One region of the Desulfovectis peckii genome, then DNA from elsewhere that is predicted to be linked to it. Evidence: a T-box and tRNA genes for the amino acid it is inferred to sense, from the RefSeq annotation. Region 1 holds a T-box; the other holds one or more tRNA genes.
The links. A T-box is a leader RNA that pairs with one kind of tRNA and senses whether it is charged. The one in region 1 lies ahead of pheS (phenylalanine--tRNA ligase subunit alpha), so its partner is inferred to be a tRNA-Phe.
Positions count from the first base shown of each region.

Region 1 (16,087 bases):
AGCGACTGGCTGCCTGATAACGGTGAGGAAAACGGCCCTTGGTTCCCTGAACCGAATGACGGTGAACAAGAGCACCAACATAACGGCAATGATAATTACACAGACAGTCGCCAAAATAATTCACTTAGTTGGAAAAAATGGCTACCGACTAACAATTAATCATTAATATAAAAATGCCCGCGGCTTAAACTGCCCGGGCATTTTATTATCATAACCATAGCTGTTTTAAAGCTATATCGTCTTGCAAAAAATGCAAAAAACAACGCAGCCGGCTAAAGCCGGCCGCAGCCGTCGAACTACTTTAGTTCCACTACCGTTATGCCGTCACCGCCTTCAGCGATTTCACCCAAACGAAAGCTTTTAACCCGCGGATACTTCTTTAACTCCCGATGCACCGCCGCTCTTAAAGCACCGGTGCCCTTACCGTGAATTAAACTAACTTGTTTTAATCCCACTAAGTAAGCATCATCCAAATATTTTTCCATTTCCATTAAAGCTTCATCAACTTTCATACCGCGCATATCCAAACTGCTGCTTAATTTCATTGCCTTATCCCGGATCACATTACCGATTTCGGTTTGCCCGGTCTCATGTTTTGTTTCTTTTACCAACTGCAATTCATCTTTCGAAACCGTCAGCTTTAATATTCCGGCCTGCACGGTAACTTGATTTTGGTCGCCAATTTCTAACACGTAACCTTTTTGATTATACCGGGGCAAATAAACTTCATCACCCGGTCGCAGTTTCTTTGGTACCTCAAATGTCTGTGCTTTTTTGATTTGCCGGCTGATATTTTTATTGTAAAGGCTGCTTAGTTTTTCCCGGGCCGCTTTAATAGCTTCTTCTCTTTCACGGGCAGATTGCTCGGAAAGTTTTTGACGCAGTTCTTTAATCGCTTCTTCTGATTCTTGTTCGGCCCGCCGAACAATTTGCTGAGCTTCTTCCCGGGCTTTACTTAATATTTCCTCCTTGCGTTCAGTAATCTGCCTTTCTAAGCGCTCGTAGCGTTCTTTAAGCTGTTCGCTTTCCCGGCGCATCTGTTCGGCTAAACGGCGCTCTTTTTCTGCCTGCTGTTGGGTAATTTCCAGCTTGCGCATCAATTCTGATACCTGGATTTGTTCCTTAGTTTGAAAGGCCCGGGCGCTTTTTACCAATTCTTCGGGCAACCCTAAGCGGGCAGCAATTTCAAAGGCATTGCTGCGCCCCGGCTTGCCGATAAGCAGGCGATAAGTCGGTCTTAGGGTTTCGCTGTTGAATTCCACACTGGCATTTTCAATACCCGGATTGGCATATGCAAAGTTTTTTAATTCACTGTAGTGGGTGGTGGCAATGGTGCGTGCCCCTAAATTGTGCAGGTATTGCAAAATCGCTTGCGCGATGGCGGCCCCTTCAGCCGGATCGGTGCCGGAGCCTAATTCGTCCAGCATAATCAAGCTGCGTTTATCGGCCTGTTTAATAATGTTTACAATATTGCTCATGTGGGAAGAAAAAGTACTCAGGGATTGTTCAATACTTTGCTCATCACCGATATCCGCAAACACTTGATGGAAAATACCCACTTCCGAGCCGGTTTCTGCCGGAATGTGCAGACCGGCCTGGGTCATTAATACCATTAACCCAACGGTCTTTAAGGTAACGGTTTTGCCCCCGGTGTTTGGACCGGTAATAATTAAGGTGTTAAATTCTTTACCTAACCAGACGGTAATGGGCACAACTTTACCGGTGATCAACGGGTGCCTGGCTTGCTTTAAATAAATTCTCGGCTCTTTTAACACCTGCGGCTGCCAGGCATCCAGCTTCCTGCTGTAAGCGGCTTTAGCCAAAACAAAATCCAAATATGCCAAGGCATCGAGACCGTGGCTCAAATCATCAACAACGCTTGCCGCCAAGTTGCTTAGTTTAGTTAATATGCGCTGTATTTCCTGCTTTTCCGCCGCAAGCATCTGCCGCACTTCATTATTGGCCTCAACTACCGACATGGGCTCAACAAACAGTGTCGCTCCGCTGGCGGACTGATCGTGAACAATGCCGGGTATCATATTGCGATATTCCAATTTTACCGGCACCACATAGCGGTCAGCGCGAATGGTCACTATCCCTTCCTGCAAATATTTTTGGTTCTCAGGTGAACGAATAATGCGCTCTAAACGCTCACGGACTTTCGCCTGGGCACTTACCTTGCGCCGCCGTATTTGAGCCAATTCCGGCGTTGCCCGGTCATCTATTTCTCCACCCGGAAGGATAGCGGATAAAATTGCCTTCTCAAGCTCCGGCAAAACAGCCAATCCCTCTGCTATCGCCGCCAGTGACGGATACTTCATCCTACGTTCCAATAAGTAGCGTTTAATTCGGCGCGACGCAGCCAGCGTTTCTCCGATAAAAAAGAGTTCTTCCGCTTGCAAAACAGCGTTTCTTCTTAAACGCAAAATTTGACCGCGGATATCATGCCAGCCCCCGAACTCTGCTGACGGTTCAAAACGCATCAGCTCCCGCGCCTGGGTAGTCTCTGCCTGCCAGGCCAGCACGGTATCCGGATCTTTACTGGGGCGCAATGCTAACGCCAGCTCTTTTCCCGGCGCTGAATGAGCATGTGCCGCTAATTGCTGCAGAACTTTGTCAAATTCCAATCTGGTATAAGTTTTTTCCTCCATACTTCTCCCCTTAAATTACTCCGCGGTAATAATGTCCTTTTGTAAAACCGGTTGTTTCCTTTTCTAATTCCGCTTTCCGGCTGACAGCCTTGTTTTTCCACTCTGCTAAGGGATATAAATCCAGCACTTGGCGGTAGGCTTCGGTGATACGCCCTACCCGGGCGGGCGAAACAATGCGTGCATCAATCCTTAAAACTGATATGCCGGCATCCGCTAAGGTTCCCAGGTCATCAATTAAACACAGCTCTTTAGAATTAAATATATGTTGATGGCAGTATTGATCTACTTCGATTGGAAATACAACCCCTTTGCGATCCTTTAAGCCACAGGATTGATTCCGACAGGGACCGGCACACTGATTAGTAGATGTCAAGCCGCCCATTAAGCTGCCCAGTGCGCAATATTCCGTAACCATCAGGGGCAGCGGGCCATGCACCAACAGCTCTAAGGGCAGTGTCCGGTGGGCGGCAAGTTCTTTAATCTGCACCATAGTCAATTCCGGCGAAAGTGTTATCCGCTCAACATTGAGGGCATTTAATGCCGCTACCGTGAAGCGATTAAATACATTTAACGAAAAATCACTAATTACCGACTTTGAATATTTTTCAACAAACAACTTCAGTAAACCCAAATTACCGATTAACGCCCCTTCGGTATAGGGCAAAGCCTTTCGCAAAAAACCGTCAAAGCCCTTCAGTTCATCGTCCTGCAGAATTCTGGGCGTGGACAGGATAAACTGCACTTTTCTTTGGCGACATAAATCACTTGCTTTTTCAATGTCCGAAAGTGTAATTGGTTTGCGGGAGCGGTAGCTTTCTCCACCAAAGTACACAATGTCGGCACCGGCTTCTACCGCTGCCTGCAGAGCAGCGTATTCGCTGACGTTGACGGCCAGTTTCGGTTTGCCGGCGCGCTGTTTGAATTTGCCGGCAATCGCGTTAAAATAGCCTTCCAGATTTGCGGCAAATTCTCTTTGATTTATGGGTGAACGCAGGCGCGCTTGCTGTCTTTGCTCTTCCAACCGTTTCAAAACCCGGCGGCGCAGTTCATTAATCACCCGCACCGGAAAGATCACTTCACCTTGCAGTTCGCAGTAAAGTTCCGTTAAAGCAAAAGGGGTATTGCCTAAGCGATTTAATTGATTTCGCAGGAATTCTTCAGTCAGCGGCCTATTTTCTGCCCTTTGGCCGGTTTCTTCGGAATATGCTTCCGCAACAAACCCGTCCCGGTCTTCCACCTGCATAAACAGCGGCTGACCGACCGCTGCACGCACTGTAAACCGCAGCGGAATTTTTCTGCTTTCTTTACTGGAAGTATAGGTAATCTTAGCCCGGTTCATCAGTTCCACATCGTGAGTTTTAAAAACCCGATCGCCGGGGCGCACCTTTCCGGGTATCGGCAGCGATACCGTGCTTCCGGCAGGAGCTTCATCAACCTGCCGGTTTTTGACAAGCAGTCGGTGCACTTCTACGCCCACCCGTCCGCCTTGGGTCACCCATACTTCAATCCCGTCACCTACCCGCAGCGGCTCCTGCAGCGTTATTTCTACCAAATCCTGATCTTTTCTGTATCTTTTTACCCGGCCAATCAACACCCCGCGATTGTTGGGACGCTTATAACTCATCAGCTCACTGCCCGGATTGCCGTAATAATAACCTGTGGAAAAATCCCGGTTAAATATTTGTTCCAGCTCTCTTTTTTGCTGCTCAGAGGGCTGAAAATCTTCTTTTCGCTCCAGCTCCAGCGCCTGATCAAGCAGTTCCCGATAAATGCGCACTACTGTCGCCACATATTCCGGACGCTTCATTCGCCCTTCAATTTTAAAAGAATCAATTCCCGCTTGAATTAAATCCGGTATATGTTCACTGAGATTAATGTCCCGGGGGCTTAACAAATACTCTCCAACCTTTGCCGCATCTACCAGCGGCCGTCCCTTCCGATCAACCAGCCGGTACTGCAAGCGGCAGGGTTGGGCACATTTGCCCCGGTTTCCGCTGCGCCCGCCAATCATACTGGACATTAAGCATTGCCCGGAATAACATACGCACAGCGCCCCATGCACAAAGGTTTCCAGTTCTGCCCCGGTAGTTTGTTTTATACGCGCAATATCTTTTAGGCTCATTTCGCGGGACAACACGATACGCTCGCAGCCCAATTGTTTTAGCAGTTCCACTCCCGGGGTATTGTGCACAGTCATTTGGGTGCTGGCGTGCAGCGGCAAGTTTGGCAGTAGTTTACGGGCAGCGGCGGCTAAACCTAAATCCTGAAGAATAACCGCATCCACCCCAATGTTGTGCAGAAAATGTAAAAAATGCAGTGCTTCTTCTAGTTCTTCATCCGCGACAATAATATTTACTGTGACGTATACCTTAACGCCCCGGACGTGACAGTACTCAACGGCCTGTTTAAGCTGCTCGTTATCAAAGTTGGCGGCAAATGCCCGGGCGCTGAAGGCTTTCCCGCCGAGATAAACCGCATCAGCCCCATTCTGCACCGCCGCCACCATGGCTTCCCATGAACCGGCCGGAGCAAGAAGTTCTGGCTTAAACATTAAAACATAACTTCCTTTCAGTTAGCGCTGATATCTAAGCAGTCCGGAAACCGGAATTATTTCTACACCCCGTGCCGCAATCTGATCAAGGATTAAATTCATCCCCAAGGAATCACTGGCCATATGGCCGGCATTTACCACATTAATGTGATTCTTTTCCGCTTCTTTGCGGTGTTTCTCGCCAATGTGCATTACCACCAGAGTACCAACGCCGGCTTGGGATAATTTGCTGTAGGCATCTTCCGAACCGCCGGTGCCGCCGGTCATGTCTACCATGATTTTACCGGCCCGGCGTTTTTTGTTGCCCACTACAATTGTCGGTCCGGCATTATAGCGAACCGCTTCCGCGTATTCCGGCTCTTCTTTCAGCATTTTTACCACGTCATCCAGGGTTTCCGGTTGGTGCTCGTCAAATTTCTTTTGCAGGTAATCAGTCACCATGTTATCTGCCGCCGTATGTATACACATGAGAGGAAAATCCAGCAATCTGGCAGCATCTACCGCCCGGTTGTAGTTAACCGGCATTAAATTGCGCTGCACTTCAGCAATGCGAGATGCCATAATACCCTCTGCCACATTAATCGGCACACCGAATTGGGCGAGAATATCTTCCTGTAAATGCATTACCTCATAAAGCCCGGTCAGCGCCCGTCCTTCCGGATGGTGAGCAATGATTAAATCAACAGCCCTGCCTTTTTCCGATAAGCGATCCGCTAACAGCACCTCACTTACCTCAATGTCAATACCCACTAACACCCGTTTAACTTCCCTCTCCGGATCGCCGCAAAGCAATCTGGTATCGGAAAAGGGATTAAAAAGTTTATCTTGATCAAATTCTTTCTTCTCTTCATCTTTTAACTCTTGGAAAGCCTTTTTATTTTTTTCAATTATTTTATTTACTTCATCAATCCCCCGCGGGTCATGACGCTTACCCATTTCTACGGCTAATTCATAAATCTCTTTAACTTTCATCCTTTTGCCTCCTGTGCTATTTTTTTGATATAAATTTATTGTCTTTTACATAAAAGCGCAGTGGCAGTTCTGCCCCTGCCTTAATACCGATGCGGGTGGTGGTGACAATATCCGGCACTTCCCAACCCCGATAAACCCTTATGGGGCCGGTTAATAAATCACTGCCGTTATGCTCCTTATTGATGCCCATGGCCTGCGTCAGCTTGCCCGGACCGGAACATAAATCCTTTAGCCGCTCTCTGCCCCGCCGCCGCTGCATCAATTCAATGCCTTCCTCCGGCTGCAGCGCTCTAATCAACACCGCATCACCGACACCTTCCGGTTGGGTAACTATGTTAAAACAATAGTGAGCGCCATAAGTAAAGTATACATAAGCATGACCCGGCGGGCCAAACATCGCTTTGTTGCGCGGTGTCATGCCCCGATGGGTGTGACAGGCAGGATCACCGTGCTGTAAGTAAGCTTCCGTTTCCACAATTACACCTGCGGTTAGTCCCTCCGGGCTGTAATGCACCAAATAACATCCCAATAAATCCCGCGCCACCTGCACGGTGTCACGATTATAAAATTCTCTGGATAAGAGTGGCAAATCATTAAACACCGTACTCATCACTTTAAGCTTTTTAGCAAGTCCTCCACTTCTAAAGTATTGACAACATCTTGCGGCGATAACCAAGCCCGCCGGGCCACTGATACGCCGTACTCTATTTCGTCCAATCGTTTTAAGTCATGGGCGTCGGTGTTTATCGCCAACTTGACGCCAAATTCCCTGGCCAGCCGCGCATTTTCTTCACTTAAATCCAACCGGTCAGGAGAAGAATTAATCTCTAATATCGTATCATACTTGGCTGCCGCTTCCAGCACCCTTTCCATATCCAGCTCATAACCGCTGCGTCGGGATAACAGCCTTCCGGATACATGGCCGATAATGTCAACATGCTCATGTTCAATTGCGGAAATAATGCGATTAGTCATCCTTTCTTTATCTTGTTTAAAAGCGGTATGTACCGAAGCAACGACAACATCTAAGTCAGCTAACACATCGTCAGGGTGATCTAGCCGGCCGTCCGCCAGGATATCGCATTCCACTCCGGTTAAAATTCGAAAATCATCCTGCTCTTCATTTAATTTTTCAATCAGCTTGCACTGCTGCTGCAGACGCTCATAGGAAAGGCCGTTGGCTATTTTTAATGAGGGGGAATGATCGGTAATCGCCAAGTAACTGTAACCCTTTTCCTTGGCTCGCTCCACCATCTCTTCCAGGGTAGCCCCCGCATCACTCCAAGTGGTATGGGTATGTAAATCTCCCTTGATATCTGCCAAGCTAACCAAATGGGGCAGTTGACCGGTTTGGGCCACTTCGATTTCTCCCTTGTCTTCGCGCAGTTCCGGCGGAATATATTCCATGTTCAAATAATTGTAAATGTCGGCTTCACTTTGCACTTCAAGCATATCACCGTTTTGATCAATCAAGCCTTGATGGCTTAATTTCCAACCTTTTTGCTCCGCTATTTTGGTTAAATGGCGATAATGCGCTTTGCTGCCGGTATTGCGGTGCCAGGTAGTAATAAATTTTTCCGGCTCAACTACCGATATATCAATCTCCACACCCCACATATTAAGTACCCGCAGGCGCTTTTCCTGCCGCTCTAAGGTTTTAGATATGTGGGGATAGGCAGCAATCCCATCCATCACTGAGTCAATGTTTTGGGCGGCGACTACCAAATCAATATCCGATACCGTTTCCTTCCACCTTCTGACGCCGCCGCCCGCTTCAACCCTTTCCACCCCGGGAATAGCCGAAATATAGTCTATTAAATCAGCAGTTAGCTCCCGGGCAACACCCAAAATTACCCGCTCATTACTTTGACGCAGCACATTTATGCTCCGCAGTATGTCAAATTCAAACCGCGCGCTCATGCCCGGCAGCTTGCGTATTTTGTGTTCTCTCGCTGCTGCCTCCAGTTGATCTATGGACACAATTCCCAATTTTTCATAGAGCAGTTTGGCTTTTTTGGGCCCAATGCCGGGAAGGGAACGTATTTCCAGCACTCCTTTAGGAATTTCCCGCAGCAGTTTTTGATGACTTTGACAGCTGCCAGTTTCTAAAATTTCTTTGATTTTAGCGCTTATTGTTTTGCCAATACCGGGAATTTCGGTCAGTTCTCCACGCTGCAGCAATTCTTTAACCGGCTTATCCAACCGGGAAATTATTTTGGCCGCATTGCGGTAAGCTCTTATTTTAAAAAAGTTATCGCCCTTAATTTCCAACAAGTCAGCCATTTCATAAAATATCCAGGCAATTTCTATATTTAACATATACAAACAGCTCCTGTAAACAATGACAATTATTTAAACAAGTATTAGTTTTTCCTTGACCGTAAAAAGTTATTTGAATGACAGTGAAAAGAAACACTCATGAAGCTGCTGTAAAAACACTTCATGAGTGTTTGATTACCTTGTAACGGTTATTTAGGATTTTTGGTATCCATTAACTTTACCAGATTGTCGTAATCCTCCTGCAGCTTGCTTAACTCATCGGCAATGTTAATGGCCGCCAGTACCGCAGCATTAGTCATCGAAAGCCGAGGGTTGCGGCTGATCAGCTGTTTCATTTTTCTGTTGACATACTGAGCAACCATTTGCATATACTCGGGAGATTCTTTGCCCCGAAGCATATAGGAAGCTCCGCATATTTCCACCTCTACCCGAGTTTCCTGATCAGACATTGCCACCCCTCCCGAATTATTACCTATTACCGTCACTTTCGTCATAATTTAGCAAAATCCTGCTGCAAGGTACTAAATAAACCTTACTTCCACGGCATTTTTAACTTCTTAATTTAGCGGCAAATTGCCTGTTTAATGCCTGATAAATTTTTTCCACCTGTTTTGCTACCTCTTCATCAGTCAAGGTGCGATCAACGGCCTGGAATAACAATGAAAATGCAATGCTCTTGCAACCGTCAGGTACTTGATTGCCTTGATAAACGTCAAATACCCGCACCTGCTTCATTATTTTTCCTGCCGCTTTATTAATCGCATCTACCATGTCTCCCGTAGGCACATCTTTATTGACAATTACCGCTAAATCACGCTCTACCGCCGGATGTTTAGAAAGCTTTTGATAACGTGGCGGCGTAAATTCTAACTCCGCTAAATCCTTTAGATCAATTTTAACGGCAACAACCCGGTGCGGTAACTGGTAGTTCTCTTGCACGTCGGGGTGCAGCTCTCCGATTACGCCAATCATTTTACCGGCTACTTCAATTCCGGCAACCCGTCCGGGGTGAAAACTGGGAGCGGTCATCCGTACATAACACACATCTTTTAAGCCAATCTTGGCAAATAATGTTTCCAGCACACCCTTGGCATAGTAAAAATCCATCGGTTCTGCTGCTTTGCACCATGATTTTTCGGTGCTGCCGGAAAATACCATGGCTAAATTAAAGCGCTCCTCCGGTAAATCCTGACCTTCTTTCGGATAAAATACTTTGCCGATTTCAAAGATGGCAACGTTAGAAACCTGCCGATTATGATTGCGCTGCACTACCTCCAGCAAATTAGGGATGGGAACGGTACGCATTACCGACTGCTCTTCACTGAGCGGGTTCTGCAATACCAATGCATTGCGGAAAACGCTGTCTGCAGGTAAATTCATTTTATCGAAAACCTTCGGGCTGAAAAAGCCATAGGTTACTACTTCCTTTAAGCCACAGCCGCTTAAAATATCCTTAATGTCATGCAGCAGCTGCTGCTGTCGTGTTCTTTTACCTTGAGTAGTGACGCCGTATATTAATGTGTCCGGAATGTTGTTGTAGCCATAAATACGCGCTACTTCTTCAATTAAATCGGCTTCTATACTCACATCGGGACGGAAGGTAGGCACGGTAACCAATAGGCCTTCATCACTCTCTTGTACTTTAAACTGCAGGGAAAGCAGAATGTTTTTTATCGTCTCGGTATCGATTTTAACGCCCAACAGATGTTCTACACGTTTGGGACGCAAAGTAACGGTTTTTTCTAACACCGGCTTGGGATAATTGTCAATCACACCCTTAGCCACAACGCCGCCGGCATACTGCTGCATTAAGTAAGCGGCACGTTCACATGCCCGTACACAGCCGCCGATATCAATCCCTTTTTCAAAACGGGAGGAAGCCTCGGAACGCAACCCCAAAGCCTTAGAAGTTCGGCGTACACTGACCGGATTAAAGTATGCTGACTCAATTAAAATGTTAGTGGTATTGTCGGTAACTTCACTTTCCAAGCCGCCCATTACACCGGCCACTGCCGTCGGACCATGCGGGTCACTTATCACCAGCATACTTTCATTTAATATGCGTTCATTTTCGTCCAGCGTTTTCAGTGACTCGTTATTTTTTGCCCGCCGTACAATGATATGATGATCAGTCAAGCGATCGTAATCGAAAGCATGCAGCGGTTGGCCCAGTTCCAGCATCACATAGTTGGTAATATCAACAACATTATTAATCGGCCTAATACCGGCTGCCCGCAGCCGCTGCTGCATCCAGATAGGTGACGGGCCAATTTTAACTCCTTTTACTATTTTCGCTACATAACGCTGGCATAAGTCAATTGCTTCAATATCTACTTTTGCCAACTCACCGGCCTCTGCCCCCTGTTCATTAAGGGCAATCTCAGGGTATTTCATTTCCAGATTTAATAAGCAAGCTACTTCCCGGGCTACACCAATCATGGAAAGACAGTCACCGCGGTTGGGTGTCAGATCCAGCTCTAAAATGTAATCATCCAAACCAAGATATTCTTTAATGTCTAAGTTCAGTGGGGCATCTTCCGGCAGGATCATAATACCGTCCTGCTGATCAGGCGGCATAAGTTTAGCTTCAAAGCCCAGTTCCTGCCCCGAGCATAACATTCCGCGGGATTCCACGCCTCTCAGCTTAGATTTTTTAATGGTAATCCCTCCGGGAAGCTTGGCCCCTTCCATAGCCACCGGGACTTTATCCCCTTCCCTGACATTGGTGGCACCGGTGACAATTTGAAGCCGATTCTCTCCGTCGGTAGTAACTTGGCAGATCACCAACCTGTCTGCGTTGGGGTGGCGTTCAATTTTTAAAATCTGTCCGGTAACCACTTTTTCAATTCCTTCACCTAAATAGTGGACTTTTTCTACAGCCACACCGGCCATGGTGAGTTTATCGGCTAATTCCTGCGGGGGTATGTTCACATCGACAAATTCCTGCAGCCATTTATATGAAACCTTCATTGATTATGTACCTCCTTAAAACTGGGATAAAAACCGCAAATCGTTATCATAAAACAGCCTTAAATCATCAATGCCGTATTTAAGCATAGCAATGCGCTCTACACCCATACCAAAGGCAAAACCGGTCACCTCTTCCGGATTATAACCGGACATCTCCAATACTCGCGGGTGAACCATGCCGCAGCCAAGTATTTCCAGCCAACCGGTATGACCGCATACCCGGCAGCCTTCGCCTTTACACATCACGCAGGAAATGTCCACTTCCGCACTGGGCTCGGTAAAGGGGAAATAGCTGGGACGGAATCTGGTTTTTGTATTCTCCCCAAACATCTGCCGGGCAAATATACTTAAAACACCTTTTAAATCACTAAATGTTATATGCTTGTCTATTGCCAAGCCCTCTATCTGGGTAAACATCGGAGAATGGGTAGCATCGTCATCCCGGCGGTATACCCTGCCCGGAACAATGATCTTCACCGGCAAATTGGGTGCCGTCCTCTCCATCGTGCGCACCTGAACAGGCGAAGTATGGGTGCGCAGCAGCACGTCAGAAGTAATGAAAAATGTATCCTGCATATCCCGTGCCGGATGGTCTTTCGGAAGGTTTAAAGCTTCAAAGTTGTAATAATCCAGCTCTACTTCCGGACCTTCGGCAATGCTAAAGCCCATTCCTAAAAATATAGATTCGATCTCTTCCTGGATTTTAGTTAACGGGTGTTTGTTACCTTTTTGAAACGGCCGGCCGGGAAGAGTAATGTCAATCGTTTCACTGTTCATACGCTGTTCTTTTTCTAATTCTTTCAGTTCTTGATTGCGTTTAGATATTAATACCTCTAAATCAGATCTGATTTTATTGGCCAGCGCACCAATTTTGGGACGCTCTTCAGGGGATAATGAACCCATTCCCCTTAAGATTGAAGTAAGTTCACCTTTTTTGCCTAAATACTTTACTCTTAAGTTGCTCAGTTCATTTAAGGTTTCTGCCTTTGCCAATTCCTCTTGGGCAGTAGCAGCAAGATTTCTCAGTTTTTCTTCCATAACGTACCTCCATATAAAATTTTCTACATTGTTATACACTAAATCATTTTACAATATAATTAAATTAATAACAAAAAAAATCCGCCCTCAAAGTAAGGGACGGAATTAATCCGCGGTACCACCCTTGTTGTTTACACCCAAAAGGCATAAACCACTCGTTAGTGTACTGAGAATGCTTTCTGATAACGGTTGAAAGACCGGCACTACCTAATGGCAACTGTTTTGCAGTTGCGTTCAGCGTGCAGCTCCGGGGTGAACTTCATGTTATTAATCCATAGGCAGACTTGCAGTCGATGATCTGCCCTCCCTGAAAAGATTAATCTAACACTACTCTCCCCTTCACGGCTTTTGTGATAATTTTTACAAAAAATAATTATAAACAGTATACTTATTTAATGCGTTACTAACCTTCTGTAAAGCATGTAAGCTCTGACGGATCCGGTTGCTTCAAACAGCCTCCAAAAGTAATCGGCGGTTAATGTCATTGATACACAACCTTTCCTCAGTATTTTATATCCGACTTCAATTATATCATAGAGCCACATGCAAAAACAAGGAATTTACAGATAATTTGCAATTAGGGCCTCTCCATCCTCTGCCTCACCGCTTCATACAACATAATGGCGCAGGCAACTGCCGCATTTAAGGATTCTGCATTTCCCGGCATGGGGATTGTTGCTGCCACATCAGCAAAATTAATAGATTCAGGCGACGGTCCGTTTGCCTCATTACCTACAACCAAAGCCACATCCTGCTTTAAATCAATCCCTTGGATTGTTCTGCCGTATTCAGGCTGCCCCAGCACTACCTTTACCTTGTACTGCTGCAAGATTTTCCAAACCGCCCGGTTGTCATTTAGCATGATAATCGGCAAGTGAAAAATTGAACCCATTGTGGAACGCAGGGTTTTGGGATTATACAAATCCACCGTTCCTTTAAGCAATATTACACCGCTTGCCTTTGCCGCATCAGCAGTGCGCACAATCGTGCCCAAATTGCCGGGATCCTGCACCCCGTCTACCAAAACTAACAACAATGGTCGTGGTGCAGAAAAGACATCTTCTAACCGATAATTGGGCATGCGTACCAAAGCCAGTATGCCTTGGGGATTATCAGTATGAGCTATTTCTTTCAGTAAACCGCTGGCAATTTGCCAACAAGGTATGTTTTGCTCCTTCGCTGTTTTTAACAGTGCCACACCGCGGGCATTATTCATAATTTTAGCCGAGTAAAACAAAGCTTCGGTTTGCCAACTTGAGTTTAACAATTCTTCAATAAACCTAATGCCTTCTATGATAAACTTCTGTTCCTTTTGCCTAAACTGACGGCGGGCAAGTTTAATTAAGTATTTAATTTTCGGATTTGATCTTTGCAGTTCCATCTTCATTCACGCCTGTATTACAGTTTATTGAGCGGTTAGAAGCGATCATCTCGGCCATTGGTTGCCGATACATATCATCACGGTACTTCAATATTCTAATTTTATACTTTCCGGCAGCAAAAATAAAGTGGGGTGGCAAATTGGGGTTCGGTTCCTGCCTGTTTTCGAAAATGTTTCTTTGACAACTACATTTACCGGCTAAAACAAAAAAGGCTGAAGCACTACCAGCCTTTGGCCGGTAATACTTCAGACCCTTTTTTAAAAGCTATCCTAGTTATGCTGTGCTTTAGCCACTTCTACTAATTTATTGAAGCTTTGAGTGTCATTCACAGCCATGTCAGCCAGCATTTTGCGGTTAATTTCAATACCGGCCTTTTTCAAGCCGCTCATGAAAGTGCTGTAGTTAATTCCATTCATCCGTGCCGCAGCGTTAATCCGGGCAATCCAAAGCTTGCGGAATTCACGCTTACGTACTTTGCGGTCACGGTATGCATAATGTAATGATTTCATAACTTGCTCGTTGGCTACTCTATAAAGTTTGCTTTTTGCACCGCGGTAACCTTTAGCAAGTTTAAGTACTTTTTTATGTCTTTTGCGAGATGCAACACTGGTCTTTACCCGTGGCATAAAACATTCCTCCTATCCAACTTGATGGTAATTAGAGCTTAATAAGGCAGTAATTTTTCCATTCTTTTAGCGTCTGCAGCGGAAACAATGGTGCTCTTACGCAGATTACGCTTACGTTTAGGTGATTTTTTGCCTAAAATGTGGCTATGATAAGCATGCATACGTTTAATCTTACCTTTAGCAGTACGCTTAAATCTTTTGGCAGCACCACTGTGGGTTTTAATTTTTGGCATAAATAATGCACTCCTTCCTAGTCGTGTTTATCTGTTTTTGGTGCTAAAACCATAACCATGTTGCGGCCTTCTAACTTCGGCTGCCTTTCTACATTACCTAAATCAGCCAAATCCTCGGCCAAACGTTTAAGTATTTCTTGGCCTTTAGGGGTATAAACTATTTCTCGCCCTCTAAACATAATAGTAGCCTTGACTTTATCGCCGTTTTTGAGGAAACGCATGGCATTACGCAGTTTTACCTTATAGTCGTGTTCCTCAATATTCGGGCGCATTTTTACTTCTTTAACATTAATCACATGCTGCTTCTTTTTGGCCTCTTTCTCACGCTTACTTTGCTCATACTTATACTTACCGTAGTCCATTAGACGACAAACCGGTGGCTTAGCCTGGGGAGCAATTTCAACCAGGTCAATCTGATATTCTTCTGCCACACGCAGGGCCTCCGAAAGACTAACCACACCTAACTGCTTACCGTCAGGAGCAATCAATCTAACTTCCTTGGCTCTAATTTCTTCATTAACGCGCAGATCTTTACTAATACAAGTCCACCCCCAAAAGATATTTGATATATAAAAATTAAATGCCGGCGTAACTTAAAAAGGGTGGCCGATCAGCCACCCTTTAATTACAGTTAAATTAATTAAAGACACAAATTGACCATCTTTAAATTAATTTATTACTCATAACCTTACTAACAACCAAATAAACAGGCGTCGTAAGGTGAGAAGCGGATGGCTTCTACTTGACATGATATGGTATTTTTAACGTTAGAATTATATCACACCGCATTCACGGTGTCAACCATTTATGCTTTAGAGTCAATTTCTTTGAGCAGTTTAGCCTCAAATTCATCCACTGACATTACACCCAGATCGCCTTCTCTGCGATGTCTTACCGCCACAGAATTTTGGTTCATTTCTTTATCGCCTACTACCAACATATACGGGATCTTTTGATTTTGTGCGTCTCTGATTTTATAATTCATTTTTTCATTTCTGGTATCTAATTCTACGCGGACATCCTTGCTGCGCAACCGTTCCATAATCTTTTCTCCGTATTCCGCATGTCGATCGGTAATCGGAATAATTCTTAACTGCACCGGTGCCAACCAAGTGGGAAAAGCTCCCGCATAATGCTCAGTCAGAATGCCGATAAACCTTTCAATACTGCCAAACACTACCCGGTGAATCATTACCGGACGATGTTTTTGACCGTCCTCACCGATATAGTTAAGATCAAATTTTTCCGGCATGAGAAAATCTAATTGGATAGTACCGCACTGCCAAGTGCGACCAAGACTGTCTTCTAAATGAAAGTCAATCTTCGGGCCGTAAAAAGCCCCGTCACCTTCATTAACCTTATAATCTATGCCCTTTTCTTCCAG
Region 1 is NZ_AP042409.1:1,466,303-1,482,389, forward strand. Features, by position in the region: gene ACZ5NG_RS07280 (transglycosylase domain-containing protein) at 1-159, shown strand, start outside; gene ACZ5NG_RS07285 (endonuclease MutS2) at 297-2,651, opposite strand; gene ACZ5NG_RS07290 (U32 family peptidase) at 2,662-5,202, opposite strand; gene ACZ5NG_RS07295 (NGG1p interacting factor NIF3) at 5,224-6,174, opposite strand; gene ACZ5NG_RS07300 (DNA-3-methyladenine glycosylase) at 6,191-6,784, opposite strand; gene polX (DNA polymerase/3'-5' exonuclease PolX) at 6,784-8,493, opposite strand; gene ACZ5NG_RS07310 (cell division protein ZapA) at 8,643-8,903, opposite strand; gene pheT (phenylalanine--tRNA ligase subunit beta) at 9,004-11,424, opposite strand; gene pheS (phenylalanine--tRNA ligase subunit alpha) at 11,440-12,462, opposite strand; T-box leader at 12,555-12,814, opposite strand; gene ACZ5NG_RS07325 (TrmH family RNA methyltransferase) at 13,040-13,843, opposite strand; gene rplT (50S ribosomal protein L20) at 14,114-14,470, opposite strand; gene rpmI (50S ribosomal protein L35) at 14,509-14,703, opposite strand; gene infC (translation initiation factor IF-3) at 14,721-15,242, opposite strand; gene thrS (threonine--tRNA ligase) at 15,509-16,087, opposite strand, start outside.

Region 2 (16,087 bases), 1.1 Mb from region 1:
GGAATTGTGTACGGTGGCGGACTTTGTGGTGCCCTGTGTGGATTTTGGGCATCTGCATGCCGTCACGGGAGGTGGGTTGACGGACAAAAGGGCATTTGAGAAAGTATTAAATCAAGTTAAAAGCGCTTTGGGTGATAAGGTTCTAAAAAATTTGCATATTCATTTCAGCCCCATTGAATTTACTAATGCCGGTGAGAAAAAACACCGCACCACATTAGAAAGGGAGTTCGGCCCGGATTTTGCCCCGCTGGCAGAACTGATCAAAGAATATCAGCTGAAACCGACGGTGATTTGCGAATCACAGGGCCGGCAAGCGGAAGACGCGCTGGTTTACAAGCAAATTTACGATCAACTCAAAAAGTAGCTTGGCAAACTCTTAAGTCCGGCCGTATTTAAAAGCCCGAGGATGAAGAACACTCCTCGGGCCTGCTAAAACAAGAATTAGTGAATTTTTACGTTTTCAGCGCGATACTTGCGCAGTGTTTCTGCTGCTTGGTTGGCACGGCTTTCATCGGCTTTTACCGCTACCAACACATCGCCTTGTCTTACTCTTTCTTCCAGCTGCTTGCCTTCCTCAGCGGGAATGCCGAAGTCAGCCAAGCCGCCGGCTAAACCGCCGGTTGCCGCACCGGAAAGCATGCCGGCAATCGGACCGGCTGCCAGTAATGGCCCCAGCCCGGGAATAGTCAGTGCACCGGCTCCTACCGCTAAGCCGGCCAAGCCGCCCAATACACCGCCGGTAGCAGCACCGTCGGTTACCGAGTCAGTGCCGCCCATACCTTGGGCATTTTGGTCCTCCTTGGCGACAATGGAAATTTCTTTTTCAAATCCTTGCTGGCCCCGTAATTCAGCAACTGCCCTTTCAGCTTGATCGCGGTTGCTGAATGTTCCTACAACCGTTTTAGTCATAATAAACCTCCTTTTGGGATAATTTAAGCTTAAAACAACTTTCGACACATATATTTCCACATTTTCAAAATTACTATTCCAGAAAACAAAAAAACAGTTTATTTTTCTGGTGCATTTGGTATAATATGATTTGTTTTAAAGAAAATATGGAATTAAGTGAGGGATCGACTATGCTGCCTACACCTAAAAAATACTTTTTAACTGCGGCTGCAGCCGAAGGTTACAGCAAGTTAAATGCTTTTGACAATGCACTTTTAAAGGGGAGAATCGGCAACGTCAACCTGTTGCGCGTAAGCAGTATCCTTCCTCCCAGTGCGGAGTATGATCCAGATTTAGAACTGCCTCCCGGCTCTCTGGTGCCCACAGCCTACGGCTACATTATGAGTGACGTGCCCGGTGAAACCATTGCCGCCGCTGTCGGCGTAGGTCTTTCCAAAGACACCTTTGGTGTGATCATGGAGTTTTCCGGTAAATGCACCAAAGAAGAGGCACGGCAAGCTATTGAAAATATGCTTAAAGAGGCTTTTGAAATGAGAGGAATGGATTTGGTAGATATGAAAATTGCCGCCGTTGAACACAAGGTAGAAAATGTAGGTTGCTGTTTGGCTGCGGTGCCCCTGTGGTACTAGGATAAAAATACCTTGATGGGGTGGAGGAAACAAATATTTTACTATCAATAATATAATGGGGGGTTAGAAATTTGTCTGAACAATCGAAGCTTTATGATCAGGAACACCATGTGTTTAACCTGTGGGTGACCGAAGATCAAATGCCGACCATGCGTCTTAGCCTGCAGGCCAAGCAGACGCTGCACACAGAGCAAACACCGTACCAACATTTGGCAGTTGTGGATACGCTGCCTTATGGCCGGATGCTGTTTTTAGACGGCATTATTCAAACATCCGTAAAGGACGAATTTGTTTACCATGAAATGATTACCCACCCGGCCTTAAACACCCATGGGAATCCCAAACGGGCACTGGTAATCGGCGGTGGTGACGGGGGGACTATCAGAGAGATTATCAAATACCCCACTATTGAAAAGGCAACTTTGGTGGAAATAGATGCCCGGGTGGTAGAAAACGCCCGCAAATACCTGCCGGAAATCAGCTGTGCGTTGGACGATCCGAAAGTAGAAGTGCGCTATGAAGACGGCATTAAACACGTTCAAGAGCACAAAAACACTTATGACGTAATTTGTGTAGATTCTACCGATCCCATTGGACCGGCAGTAGGATTGTTTGAAAAACAATTTTATCAAAACGTCTTTGAATCGTTAACTGAAGACGGTATTTTTGTTGCCCAAACCGAATCACCCTGGTTTAACGATAAATTAATTAACCGCGTTTACAACACGATTTCTGATATTTTCCCGATAACCAGACTGTTTTTAGCTTATATACCCACTTATCCCGGTGGTATGTGGTCATTTACCATGGGCTCTAAAAAATACGATCCGTTAGAAATTGACGAAAGTAAGTTTCCCGGATACCAAACCCGTTATTACACTCCGCAGATCCATAAAGCCGCTTTTGTGCTGCCGCCCTTTGTAGCGGATATATTAAAGTAGAGGGGATCGATATGCTTCCAAATACCGAAAAATTAAGCGACTTTATGGGCAGCACTGCCGATTATCAAGAAGCGAGTATCGTACTGTTGGGTGCCCCGATGGATTTTACCACCAGTTTCCGCCCGGGCACCCGTCAGGGCCCACAGCAAATTCGCGCCGTGTCGTACGGCCTGGAAGAATACAGTGTTTATCAAGATAAAGACTTGGCTGATTATGCATACTACGATGCCGGGGATGTCGCCATACCTTTTGGTAACGTTGCTGCCGGCTTAAAAATGATTGGACAGGCCGTCGGTAAAATTCTTGACGATCACAAGTTGCCTATTCTTTTAGGCGGTGAACATTTGGTCAGCTTGCCGGCCATTGAACAAGCGGCGCAAAGATATCCGCGCTTGGCTTTAATTCACTTTGATGCCCATGCCGATTTGCGCGAAGAATACTTAGGCGAAAACTTATCCCATGCTACCGTCATTCGCCGGGCGATGGAATTCCTTGATGAAAACAGTGTTTATCAATTCGGCATTCGTTCAGGTACCAAGGAAGAATTTGCCTTTGCCCAAAAACATACCAATATATATATTGATCAACTGTTGGAACCTTTACAAAAAGTATTGCCCCAAATCCAAAACAGGCCGGTTTATGTCACCCTGGATATTGACGTAGTTGATCCGGCCTTTGCTCCCGGTACCGGCACCCCGGAGCCCGGAGGCTGTACGGCCAGGGAAATTATTCAGGCGGTAAACATGCTGGGGGGATTAAACCTTGTGGGTTTTGATCTGGTAGAAGTAAGCCCCACTAATGATCATGCTGATATTACCGCCATTTTAGCGGCAAAACTGGTGCGTGAGGTAATTTTGCAATTTGGCCGCAGAAGGTAATATCTTTTTCCTATCAATGGAAATTATAACTAATTCTGTCTTAATGAAGATATATGTTAAAATTTGCATAAATAAATAAAATTTAGTTTAAAATAATAATTGACAATAATCATGAGCTTTAGTATACTAGTCAATGTCAGCGCTAAAGATAGCTGATAAAAACAACCGAAGGGTGCTGTGGTGTAGTGGTTAACATGCCGGCCTGTCAAGCCGGAGATCGCGAGTTCAAATCTCGTCAGCACCGCCATTTTTATAAAAGCCACGGTAGCTCAGTTGGTAGAGCAGAGGACTGAAAATCCTCGTGTCGGCGGTTCGATTCCGTCCCGTGGCACCATTTTAAGCAAGCGGAAGTGGCTCAGTGGTAGAGCATCGCCTTGCCAAGGCGAGGGTCGCGGGTTCGAATCCCGTCTTCCGCTCCACTTGTCAACACGCTACCTAGCAGGCAGTAATAGGTAGTTTTTTTAACCAATATGCGGAAGTGGCTCAGTGGTAGAGCATCGCCTTGCCAAGGCGAGGGTCGCGGGTTCGAATCCCGTCTTCCGCTCCAAAAAAAAAATCCCCGGCATAAACCGGGATAAGGCTATTAAAGTGTTGACAAATTGTATTTTAGCATTTTCGACAAAAATCGTCAATATCTAAATATGTGTTTCAAGCGATAAACAGTTGGGTAAATAACATAAAATACTACTTGACTTACTGTAAAGTAAGTGATAAACTAAATACTGCTTGACAAGTGATAATTGCCGGAGTGGCGGAATTGGCAGACGCACAGGACTTAAAATCCTGGGGTGAGCGATCACCGTACCGGTTCAAGTCCGGTCTCCGGCACCATATATAACGGCGGCATAGCCAAGTGGTAAGGCAGAGGACTGCAAATCCTTTATCCCCAGTTCGAATCTGGGTGCCGCCTCCAAGTGCGTAAAAACCTCTTTGCAATAACTGCAAAGAGGTTTTTTATATATCTTAATCGGCCATGTAAAAACATCTTTTATTTGCAGGGTTTTATCTTTCAGGGTTGAATTATATAGCAGAATTATAATGACTAGAATAACAGCAAAGGAGCTGACCTTGTTGACTGAAAAATCTCGCCCCTTTTCAGTATTAAAAGAACTGGTAGAGAAAAATAAAATTGTCATCAATTTGGATACCCGCAAAAGCATTGATTATTATAATAAAAAAGCAGGGGAAGGAACTATTGAACTACCCACATATCTTAAAATTTGGTATCTAATTTCCAAAGTTTCCGGTTTGCTTTTATTAATAGGGATATTTTTTGCCTTTTTTCTAAAACCTTGGGTTAATGGAGTGCTGTTGTGTTTATTAGCTATTTACTTGCGGATTATTGCCTGGCGGCGGCTTAAAAATTATGCTTTAAGCGTCGTCTACCGGGAAGTGCTGCAATCGGAAGATGTTTTAAACAAATTATACCGCAGCAATGGCCTGACCATGAAAAACACGGTTACCGGAAAAACGGTGCGTTATCCTGAAAAATGGACGGTAGTGCTGCCCAAAGAAAAGCCTATTGTTGAAGAATAATATAATAATGGTAATCAAAATCATCACTCCTCAATAAATTAAGTATTAGGCTAGTTTGAGGGGTGTTTTTATGACTGAAAAACCTAACAAACCTTCCGCTGTGCCGCCAAAGCGGCGGTCTGATTGGCATTTATGGCTACTTGTTATTATTCTTCTGCTGGCTGTAATAGCCTTAGGCGGTTTGCTTTGGTTTTTTAGTTTTTGCCATAAAATAAGCCTTCAAGAAAACGTTGCGGAGTTTCAATATCAACCGGCCGAAAAAACCTGTATTTATTCGGCCGACGGGGTGTTGTTGGCGGAAGTATATGATCAGGATCGCTCTTATGTGGCGCTCGAGGATATTTCACCTAATATGCTAAAGGCAATTGTTGCCATTGAAGATCACCGCTTTTATCAACACATTGGGGCGGACTTTATCGGTACATTAAGGGCCTTGATGAAAAATATTGCCTCCGGACAGGTGGTGCAGGGAGGCAGCACAATTACCCAGCAGCTTGCCCGCAATCTTTTTTTAACTAACGAGCGTACCTATGAGCGCAAACTGAAGGAAATAGCCATTGCCATTGCTTTAGAAAGGAAATTCAGCAAAGATGAAATTTTAGAGATGTATTTAAACCAAATTTACTTTGGCAGCGGGTATTATGGTGTAGAAACTGCCGCCCAAAAATATTTCGGCAAACCGGCCAAAGAGCTTACCCTGGCAGAAAGCGCGTTGTTGGCGGGGATTCCCAACCGCCCGGTTGATTACGATTTGCATCATAATCTGCCGGCGGCTCAAAAACGCCAGCGGGTTGTACTGCAGCGCATGCTGGATTTACACATGATTAGCGATAGGGAATACCAAAGGGCTATCGAGGAAGAAATTAAAGTGCAAAAACCGCAGGTAAAGAATGACAACTACCGGCATCCGTATTTTGTCAGTGCCGTGATCAGGCAGCTGGAAGAACAATTTGGCCATGAACAGGTTTATCAGGGCGGACTAAAAGTGTACACCACATTAAATACCGAACAGCAGAATATAGCAGAAACTGTTTGTCAAAATAGCGTTAACAGTTTTGCCCAAAGAGGAATTAAAGCCAGTAATATTGCCCTGGTATCGGTTGTGCCGCAAACCGGGGCGGTAACCGCTTTGGTTGGCGGCACGGATTTTCAAGCCGACCAAAACAATATGGCATTAATTCCCCGGCAGCCGGGCTCCACTATTAAACCTTTGGTTTATGCTGCGGCACTGAACAGCAATATAATTAGTCCTTATTCGCAAATCAACGCCCAGCCGCGAGAATTTGCCGGTTATGTGATTAACAATCCTATCTCCTGGGGGGGCAAAACAGCCAGCGTGTCAGATGCCCTTCGCTATTCGTTAAATGTGCCGGTGGCAGAGTTGGTGAGCAAATTAGGTTTTGAAAAAACGGCGGCTTATATTCGGCGTTTTGGCATTACCACGGTGACTAAGAATGATCTTAATTACGCTGCCTTAGCTTTAGGCGGTATGTATTACGGCGTTAAACCGCTGGAGATGGCGGCGGCTTACGCAGTATTTGCCAATGACGGCCAATATAACCGGCCTTACTTTATTGAAAAGGTTGTAGATCAGAACGGCAAAATTATATATCAGCATCAAATAAAGCCCAAGCGGGTAATTAACGCCCAAACGGCCCGTGTCATGCACAGCTTTTTAGTTAACGTGGTGCAAAGGGGTACCGGCCGTTATGCACGCATACCGTTGGAAAGTGCAGGAAAAACCGGCACTACCGATCAAAACCGCTGTCTGTGGTTTGTGGGGTATACGAAAAATTTAGCTACCGCAGTATGGGTTGGCAACAGCGATAACCGGCCGGTTTATGGCGTGGCCGGCGGCGGCAGCGTAGCCGGCCCGGTGTGGCAGCAGTATATGCTTGCCTTACTTGATGAACACCCTATCGCCGAACCGCCGCCACCGTCATACCAACTGCCTCCGCCGCCAAAAGATACGGCAAATGTTACTGAACAGCTGCCGGAATCTAATACTGATGAAAATGCCGCTGAGGAAACAGGTGAGCAGCCCGTGCCGGCAAACGATACCGAAAACGCTACTGATGAAGAGCCGGAATCTAATAATGCTGAAAATGCTGTCGATGAGACAGAAAAACAATCCGCACCGCAGCCGGAATGGTTGCCGGAGCCCCCGGCTGAACAGTAACTGTTTTGTTTGTTTTAAAAACTTGGTTAACTTAAAAACCAAGTTTTTTCTTTTTATCTGCTGAAAAATGATTTTTTGACAGGAATATTCTTTTATACAGCGAAAAAATATAGGGTGCCAAATATTTATAAACGAGGTGATGTAAAAAGTATAAAATTTTTTAATTTTTGCGACTATAAGAAACAGGAGGAGAGTTTAAAACATGGAATACGGATGGCTGTCGATAATACCGCCTGTAATTGCCATCGCTTGCGCATTGATTACCAAAGAAGTTTTGCTGTCATTATTTTTAGGTGTTTTTTCAGGGGCCCTTATACTTGCCGATTATAATTTGCTTCATGCTTTTGAGGAAACAGTTGCCATTACCTTTAACGGTATGGCTGATCCGGAGTGGAACATTCCCATCTTAGCCTTCTTATTTTTACTGGGCGGCTTAACTGCCTTAGTTGCGGCCTCCGGAGGTAGTAGGGCCTTTGGTGACTGGGCCATGTCCCGCGTAAAAAGCCGCGTTGGAGCACAATTAGTTACATTGCTACTTGGTATTATTATCTTTATTGACGACTATTTTAACAGTTTAGCGGTAGGGCAAGTGGCCCGCCCGATTACCGACCGGCATAAAGTTTCACGGGCAAAACTGGCTTACATTATTGACTCTACCGCCGCACCGATTTGTGTTATTGCTCCGGTATCCAGCTGGGGTGCCTATATTATTACGATCATTGCCGAACAATTACATGCAGTCAATATTAACGGCATTCAAGCGCTGCCTGCCTTTGTAACCATGATTCCAATGAACATCTATGCTATTTTAGCTATTTTGATGGTGATAATTATTGCCGTTACCAACATTGAATTTGGGCCGATGGCCAAAGAAGAAAAGCGAGCCATGCTTACCGGCAAGCTTTACAATGATGCCATGGGTGAACCGCCCGGCAGTACGGATGTTTCTTTAGGTGCCGAGCGGGGTAAGGTTATTGACCTGGTACTGCCCATCTTAGGCTTATTTGTATTTACTATAATTGCCATGTTATATACCGGTGGCTTCTTTGGCCCTGACGGCGGAAGCATTATGGATGCCTTTTTAAATACCGCCGTTAGTATCTCCCTTGTTTACGGCGGTGTGATGAGTATCATCTTTTGCGCATTGCTTTACCTGCCGCGCAAGCTGATTAAACCAAGAGACTTTGCTCCCACCTTGCTGAAAGGGATGCAATCTATGGTTACCGCCATTATTATTTTGGTGCTTGCTTGGGCTATCGGCGGTGTTATCGGTGAACTGGGAACCGGTGAATTCCTGGCTTCCAAGTTCAGTGAATCGCTGCCTTACTATCTGATGCCGGCCTTGGCCTTTGCCCTTTCCGGAATTATGGCCTTTGCCACCGGTACTTCTTGGGGTACCTTTGGCATTATGCTGCCGATTGCCACACCGATGGCGGCAGCTGTCGGCGTGGGAACGGAATTTGTGTTGATGTCGATGGCAGCGGTACTGGCCGGCGCGGTATACGGTGACCATATCTCCCCGATCTCCGATACCACCATTTTGTCTTCCACCGGGGCAGGCTGTCATCACATAGACCACGTAAACACCCAGCTTCCTTACGCTACTACTGTGGCGGTAATCAGCTTAGTCGGTTACATTGTCATGGCCTTAACACAAAGCGTACTGGTCGGTTTAGGTTTCTCGCTGGCAGTGTTGCTACTTACCATCTTCCTACTTAAAAAACACAAACTGGAAGTCTCTCAAGATTTACACTTGCAATAACTAATCAAAAAGTGGTATAAAAAAATTGGACCTCCCTTTTAAAGGGGGGTCTGTCATTTCAACATACTTTAATGTCAGCGGGTGAGTTTTGAACATGAGTACTGAACGTTTATGGAAGTTTTTTGAGCACATCGAATGGACGGCTATTGCGGAAAAAGCGGCAATTATTTTGCTGATATTGGCGTTAACTTACTTTTTTATGCACATCCGGTATAAATTGATAAAAAGAATATTTTTGGTAACAAGACTGGATAAAAGCAAGGAAAAATCTTTAGAATCGTTGTTATTGTCTTTAACCAAGTATGTCATTTACATTATCGGCTTTTTATTAATTTTGCGCCAATTTACCGATATTACACCGATTATTGCCGGTGCCGGAATTGTCGGTGTGGCTGTCGGCTTTGGTGCCCAAAGTTTGGTAAAGGACGTTATTACCGGCTTCTTTGTCATGTTTGAGGATCAGTACCATGTCGGTGATTATATCGAAATTAATAACGAGGTTTCCGGCACGGTAGAAGAAATTGGCTTGCGCTTAACTACCATTCGCGAATGGTCGGGAAAGAAATTTTACATTGCTAACTCCGAGATCCGCACAGTGCGCAATTACAACCGGGAGAAGTTGCGGGCCATTGTTACTGCAACCTTTCCCTTTGAAGAAGACCCAACTTTAATCAGGGAAATGTTAGAAGACGTATGTGCGCAAATTAAACGCGACTTTTATGACGAACTCCTTGCCGATGAAAAGGGCAACTTAGTAGAGCCGCCCCAGGTATACGGTGTCACTGACATTGATCAAAACGACAAAGGGGGCACTTATACCATTGTCGCGCTTACCAAGCCCGGTTCAATTTGGTTGATAGAGAAAATGATCCGCGAGTATATCTGGATTAACAGTTATCGCCGTGGCATTAAAATTGCTTACCCCAGAAGAGTATATGAGCAGGCTGCAGAAGCAGATGCCGGTTCTGCAGATTAATGCTGCCTAATTATGCATTTTACAGAGAGTAATGATCATTAATTAGTCAATTGTGTTATAATGTATCTAAATTAAGTAATTCTTGGGGGGTTATCATTTGGAACGTGAACTGGCACTGGAATTAGTAAGAGTTACCGAGGCAGCTGCACTGGCATCGGCTCGTTGGCTGGGCCGCGGTAAAAAGGAAGAAGCGGACGATGCTGCCACTACTGCAATGAGAGCAATGTTTGACTCGGTGAACATCGACGGTACAGTGGTAATTGGCGAAGGCGAGATGGACGAGGCGCCGATGCTGTATATCGGAGAAAAGTTGGGCCACGGAAATATTTCGGTAGATGTGGCTGTGGATCCCTTGGAAGGCACCAACCTGGTGGCCAAAGGCTACGGCAATGCCATGTCGGTGGTGGCAATTACCGAACGAGGTAATTTACTACATGCCCCGGATATGTATATGGAAAAAATTGCTGTTGGCCCCAGAGCTGCCGGTAAAATTCACATCGACGACCCCATTGAACAAACCTTAAAGACATTGGCTAAAGTAAATCAAAAAACGATTAGTGACTTAACGGTAATGATTTTAGAACGGGAACGGCACAAACATATCATTGAAGCTGTCCGCAATGCCGGTGCACGGGTGCGCTTGTTTAGTGACGGAGATGTCGGTGCGGCCATATCAACTGCCATTGAAGGTACCGGTATTGACTTGTATGTAGGTATCGGCGGAGCGCCGGAAGGCGTAATTTCGGCAGCGGCTTTAAAGGCGCTGGGCGGTGAAATGCAGGGGCGTTTGGTACCCCAAGATGACAACGAGTATCAGCGCTGTGTGAGTATGGGCTTAAAAGATCCTCGCCAGATACTGTATATGGATGATATGGTTAAAGGTGACGATGCCATTTTTGCTGCCACCGGTGTTACTGACGGTGAAATGCTGAAAGGTGTGCGTTTTATTGGCAATGAACGGGCTGAAACCTATTCTATAGTGATGCGTGCTAAGACCGGCACCATTAGATTTATCAAAGCAGTGCACTACCTACCAAACAAACCGCACTTGGTAATGAAGTAAGCAATAAAAAAACTCGTACCACTGTTTTGGTGATACGGGTTTTTTATAATGCCTACAGTAATTATAAAACGGCATTGGGCAATATCATTTTTTGCTTTGGCAGGCATCCGCAAGATTTTGCGGAATGGGAATAAAACAGATGTTACCGCCGAGGAGGACTGTGCCGGTGCAAATATTTAAGTTTTATCTTATATTTATCAATCTACTTACCTTTGTTATGTTTGCAGTAGATAAATTGCTAGCCAAATATAAAAAATGGCGGGTGCCGGAAAGCCGCTTGCTGTTGGCTTGTTTAATCGGCGGTTCCCTTGGCGGTTTGTTTGCCATGCAGATGTTTCGCCACAAAACCCTCAACCCAAAGTTTAAGGTCGGCGTACCGGCAATTATTTTGCTGCAGCTGGCGGTAATGCTGCTGATTTTTAAATTGGCTTATCTTTGATTATTAGTGGCTAAGACTTATGATTTTTTTCTAAACCGTAACGCCAACTTTTTACTCCGCCGACTAGATTATTTACATCGGTAAAGCCTGCTTCAACCAGATAGGCTGCCGCTTTGGCACTGCGGTTGCCCGAACGGCAAATTAACACCAGCTTTTGATCTTGTTCTAACTGGTGTGCCCAATTTTCAATACTGCTTAGGGGGTACAAAACCGAACCGGGAATGTGTCCGCTGTTATATTCCTTTGGCCGGCGCACGTCAATCAACAGCACATCGGCATTATTATCCAGCAATTCTTTTAATTCTTCGGCGGTGATATTTGTGTAACCCAAGCTGCCGTTATTTTCGCTTACCGCACATGCCGTTATCAGCACTGTTAACAAAAGCAGAACCACTGCCGGCAGTACATAATTTCGGTGTTGAATCATTTCTTAAATGATGTCACCTCCATGCGTAGGTTACATCTATTTTAACATAACCTACCTGCAGGCCGGCGTGCTGATCCGTAAAAGAAACGTTACATATAGCTAAAGAAAACTAAAGCTTTCGGCAAGCCTAAAGACACAGGCGAAAGCTTTAGTTTTCTTATACTGTCTTCCTTAAATTATGATAGTAAGGTTAGCAATGCCCTTTGAATTAGCCGGCTAATCGAAAGCATAAGGTCAAATGACCTGGGCGCCACAAGTAACGTTGCGTCAGCTAAGAAACATCCTATCAGTGCGAATGTACAGGCATATATATAGCCTCTACGGTTGAAGGGTAATCAATAAAAATGTAGGGACGGTTTTGACCGTACCGCCAAGGAAACAGGCATTAATGAGAATGGGGCCCCAATAACCGACCGATAAAAAAGGGCTGCTGCACTGCGCGCCTATTCCTCCTTGTGCAACAGCCCCCCCTGGGTAAGATGTTAGCTCATGGAAGGTCTAAAGGTTTGGCATTGGGTTTCTCCAGAATTTTTAGCGGAACTGGTGTTGTTGCGATCTACTTCAATCATTGGTGCGTCACAGGTTACATTGCGGTTATATTGACATTCAGTTACCTTGCACTTGATAGATTGTGGCATCAAAATCACCTCCTTTACATCCGCTATTTTGCCAATTTTAACATAAAAATATTCTGCCCTATTTCGTTATCAGGATGAGGCAGTGGGCTATTGGAAGCATAAGCCAATATTGACAATCAATGTATAAAAGGATAAACTGATATATAAAAGGGATAGGCATTTCGTGGGCGCGAAATGCCTATCTGTTTTTTATATTTAATTTTCCCATTTAATGGCTAAAGGAGGCATAATGAACATGAAAAAAGTTGTTCTAACCAAACCGGTTTTTGATCAAATTGTTAAAAGCATTACCAATACCGATGAACGCAAAGAGCGAATTTTAGAGGAGTTCTTTCCCGAACCCTCTAGGGAACGCGAAGAAATTAAAGAAAAGTTGGAAAACTACATCATGCATATCGACAATTTGCTTAAAAATGCCAGCGTAACGGAAGATGGAGACAACAGCCTGCCATTTGTTATAATAAACAGTGAAGTGGAATTATTGGATACAGAAACTCAGGAATTATTTAAATTCCGCATTGTTTCCCCAATAGATAACGAAGTGCAAACTGACGATGTATCCTGTATCTCACCGCTGGGCAAAGAGTTGCTGTTGAAAAAACCGGGTGATAAAGTCCATGTTAACGCGCCGGGTGGAGATTTTGATTATCTGATACGATCAGTTAAATATCCGTTTACGTAGCGTTACAAAAGATAGGGGGTAAAGCAGCTGGCAACAATTCTAATTGTCGATGATGAAAAATTAATGGTTAAGGGGTTAAAGCGCAGTTTGGAACAAGACGGCTACCACACGCTGGTGGCTTATGACGGCGAAGAAGCCCTCACGGTATTTAACAAAGAAGCGGTAGATTTAATTATACTTGATATTATGCTGCCTAAAAAAAGCGGCTTGGAGGTTTGTCGGGAAATTAGAAAAAAAAGCGATGTTCCCATTGTCATGTTAACCGCAAAGGGGGAAGATGTTGATAAAATTGTCGGTTTAGAATTAGGTGCCGACGATTACATGACTAAGCCTTTTAACACTCGCGAACTAATTGCCCGGATTAAAGCGGTTTTGCGCCGCAGCTCAAAAACCGAGCAGAAAAAACCAACCGATAAGCTGCAAATTGGTGAATTGTTAATCGATATACCTAAGCGCAAAGTAATTCGGGGCAGTGAAGAAATCGAACTTACCGCTAAAGAATTTGAATTATTGAATTTATTGGCCCAAAACCCCGGGCGGGTTTACACCCGCGATAATTTGCTGGAAGTAATATGGGGAGCAGATTATTTTGGCGATTTGCGCACCGTTGATGTCCATGTGCGCCGCTTGCGGGAAAAACTGGAAAAGGATCCCCGTCACCCTGAATATGTACTTACCAAGTGGGGCGTAGGCTATTACTTTAAGGAGTACCGCCGATGAAATCAAGTATCCGCTGGAAACTGGCCGGTACATACTTAATATTTATTGTGGCCACAATGCTGTTGGCCGATTGGTTTGCTTACAGCACGCTGCGCTCGCACTACTTGCAAGAGCGCCAGCAAGCCTATCAAATTCACGCCAGTGTGGTGAGCACTTATGCCGCTGATGTTATCATTCAAGATAAGATGGCGCTGGCAACGGATGCTATACGGGATTACGGTAAACAAGTTGGTGCCCGGATACTGATACTCGATGCAGAGGGATTGGTGCTGAGTGATTCATTTAACGAAGATTGGGTCAGCGGACGCAAGCTATCACACCCGGAAGTACTGTCGGCCTTAGCAGGAAAAACCGCCGCCGGTGAACACCTTATTTCACCCAACGAATGGGTAATGTATATAGCAGTACCGGTAACAAAAGAAAAAGAAGTAATTGGTGCAGTAATGCTTTCCACGGATATTTCCGATATTGCGGTAGCGCTACACCAAGTACTCAAGCGGATGTTGATTTTATCGCTAATTGGCTCGGTTTTAGCCGGTATATTTGCCTTTTGGCTGGCCGAGAAGTTTACCCGCCCGGTGCAGGAACTGACTGCTGCCGTTAAACGGATTGCCCAGGGTCATTTAAAGCAAAAAGTGTCGGTGCGCAGCCAAGATGAACTTGGCCAGTTGGCAAAAGCTTTCAACACCATGGCTGAAAAGCTAATGACGGTTGATCGTTCCCGCCGTGACTTTATTGCCAACGCCTCCCATGAATTGAAATCACCGCTGTCTTCAATCAAGGCTTTGGCGGAATCTTTAATTTACAGTGATGAAAAAAATGTAGAGGTGTATAGAGAGTATTTAACTGATATCAACGATGAAGTTAACCGCTTAAACCGTTTGGTGCATGATTTGCTGCAAATGTCGCATATGGAAGCGGAAAACGTTATTGTGCATAAGCAAATCGAATACATTGATGTCATTATTGAGCAAGTACTGAGCTTAGTAAAAAAACAAGCTCAAGATAAGGGCATTATTCTTACTGCCAGCGTACAGGAAAACCTTGCCTGGGCGGTAGATAAAAACGTCTTAAGCTTAATTTTATTAAACTTAGTGGATAACGCCATTAAATATACGCCGGAAAATGGCGAAGTACAGGTTTTAGCCCACATTGAAGGGGAAAAGCTCCTGCTGCAGGTTGCCGATAACGGTGAAGGTATTCCGCCGGAAGACCTGCCCCATATCTTTGAACGTTTTTACCGGGTAGACAAAGCCCGCTCCCGGGAAACCGGCGGCACCGGCTTGGGCCTGGCAATTGTAAAGCAGGGGGTTGCTTTTTTAGGTGGCACTATCGATGTGCAAAGCGCACTTGGGAAGGGGACGGTATTCACCATTATTTTGCCGCCTAACTAAATTAAGCATAAAAACCCTTGTTTTTTCCAAGCTCTTAACATTTTTGTAACAAAATTTTATTTTGCTGTAATAAGTTGTCGCTATAATTACAGCAAGATAAAATCAGAGGAGGCCTTTTAATATGCCGCACTCAAAAACAAGGGAATCACAAAATGAACGCATATACTTTACCCCTGCCCAAGCTGCTATAATGATTATTGTTCTTCTGCTGGCAATGCTGTTGTTGGTTAGCACCGGCTGCACCAGACAAGCAGAAAATGAAAATAACGCGCCAAATCAACCGCCGATTAGTTCAAAACCGCAAACCCAAGTTGAATCGGTAAAGCTGTACTTTGCCGATCAAGATGCTGCATACTTAAAACCGGAAGTAAGGGAAATAACCCTTGAAGGGAAACCCTTGGCGGAAGCAGTGGTTGAAGAATTAATCAAAGGCCCGGAAGATAAAGAATTAAACCCTACCATTCCGCCGCAAACTAAGCTCTTGTCATTGCAGGTAACTGACGGGGTAGCTTACGTTAACTTTTCCAAAGAGATACAAACTAAGCATTGGGGCGGAAGCACCGGGGAAATAATGACGGTTTATTCCGTAGTTAATACATTGGCGGATTTAGGTGAAGATATTGAAAAAGTACAGTTTTTAGTTGAAGGAGAAAAGCAGGAAACCCTGGTAGGGCATTTGGATACCATTGAACCAATTAGCCCTGATTGGCGGCTGGTTTCCAGCGGGGAAATTTCCTTAAGTACCGTATCGCCGGATGAAGATAAGGTGCGGGAAATTCAAAAAAATGTAGAACAAAACCAGCAGCTTTGGCGGTTAGATCCACTCCAGACGGCAAAAGAAGCCGGTGCTAAATTTGGCTTTGATCCGCGCAAAGACACTTTTGAATTAATCAGCAAGGAAGAACAGGGCGGAA
Region 2 is NZ_AP042409.1:333,934-350,020, forward strand. Features, by position in the region: gene ACZ5NG_RS01690 (TIM barrel protein) at 1-364, shown strand, start outside; gene ACZ5NG_RS01695 (general stress protein) at 442-909, opposite strand; gene ACZ5NG_RS01700 (pyruvoyl-dependent arginine decarboxylase) at 1,080-1,538, shown strand; gene speE (polyamine aminopropyltransferase) at 1,679-2,479, shown strand; gene speB (agmatinase) at 2,491-3,357, shown strand; tRNA gene ACZ5NG_RS01715 (tRNA-Asp) at 3,529-3,604, shown strand; tRNA gene ACZ5NG_RS01720 (tRNA-Phe) at 3,616-3,691, shown strand; tRNA gene ACZ5NG_RS01725 (tRNA-Gly) at 3,702-3,776, shown strand; tRNA gene ACZ5NG_RS01730 (tRNA-Gly) at 3,830-3,904, shown strand; tRNA gene ACZ5NG_RS01735 (tRNA-Leu) at 4,100-4,188, shown strand; tRNA gene ACZ5NG_RS01740 (tRNA-Cys) at 4,197-4,270, shown strand; gene ACZ5NG_RS01745 (hypothetical protein) at 4,429-4,893, shown strand; gene ACZ5NG_RS01750 (transglycosylase domain-containing protein) at 4,964-7,072, shown strand; gene ACZ5NG_RS01755 (Na+/H+ antiporter NhaC family protein) at 7,275-8,834, shown strand; gene ACZ5NG_RS01760 (mechanosensitive ion channel family protein) at 8,929-9,810, shown strand; gene glpX (class II fructose-bisphosphatase) at 9,908-10,873, shown strand; gene ACZ5NG_RS01770 (DUF1294 domain-containing protein) at 11,040-11,312, shown strand; gene ACZ5NG_RS01775 (rhodanese-like domain-containing protein) at 11,323-11,739, opposite strand; gene ACZ5NG_RS01780 (DUF1540 domain-containing protein) at 12,222-12,377, opposite strand; gene ACZ5NG_RS01785 (GreA/GreB family elongation factor) at 12,613-13,059, shown strand; gene ACZ5NG_RS01790 (response regulator) at 13,102-13,779, shown strand; gene ACZ5NG_RS01795 (sensor histidine kinase) at 13,776-15,173, shown strand; gene ACZ5NG_RS01800 (GerMN domain-containing protein) at 15,295-16,087, shown strand, end outside.
Region 2: it has a tRNA-Phe gene. The T-box ahead of pheS (phenylalanine--tRNA ligase subunit alpha) is inferred to sense a tRNA for this amino acid. The anticodon was not compared.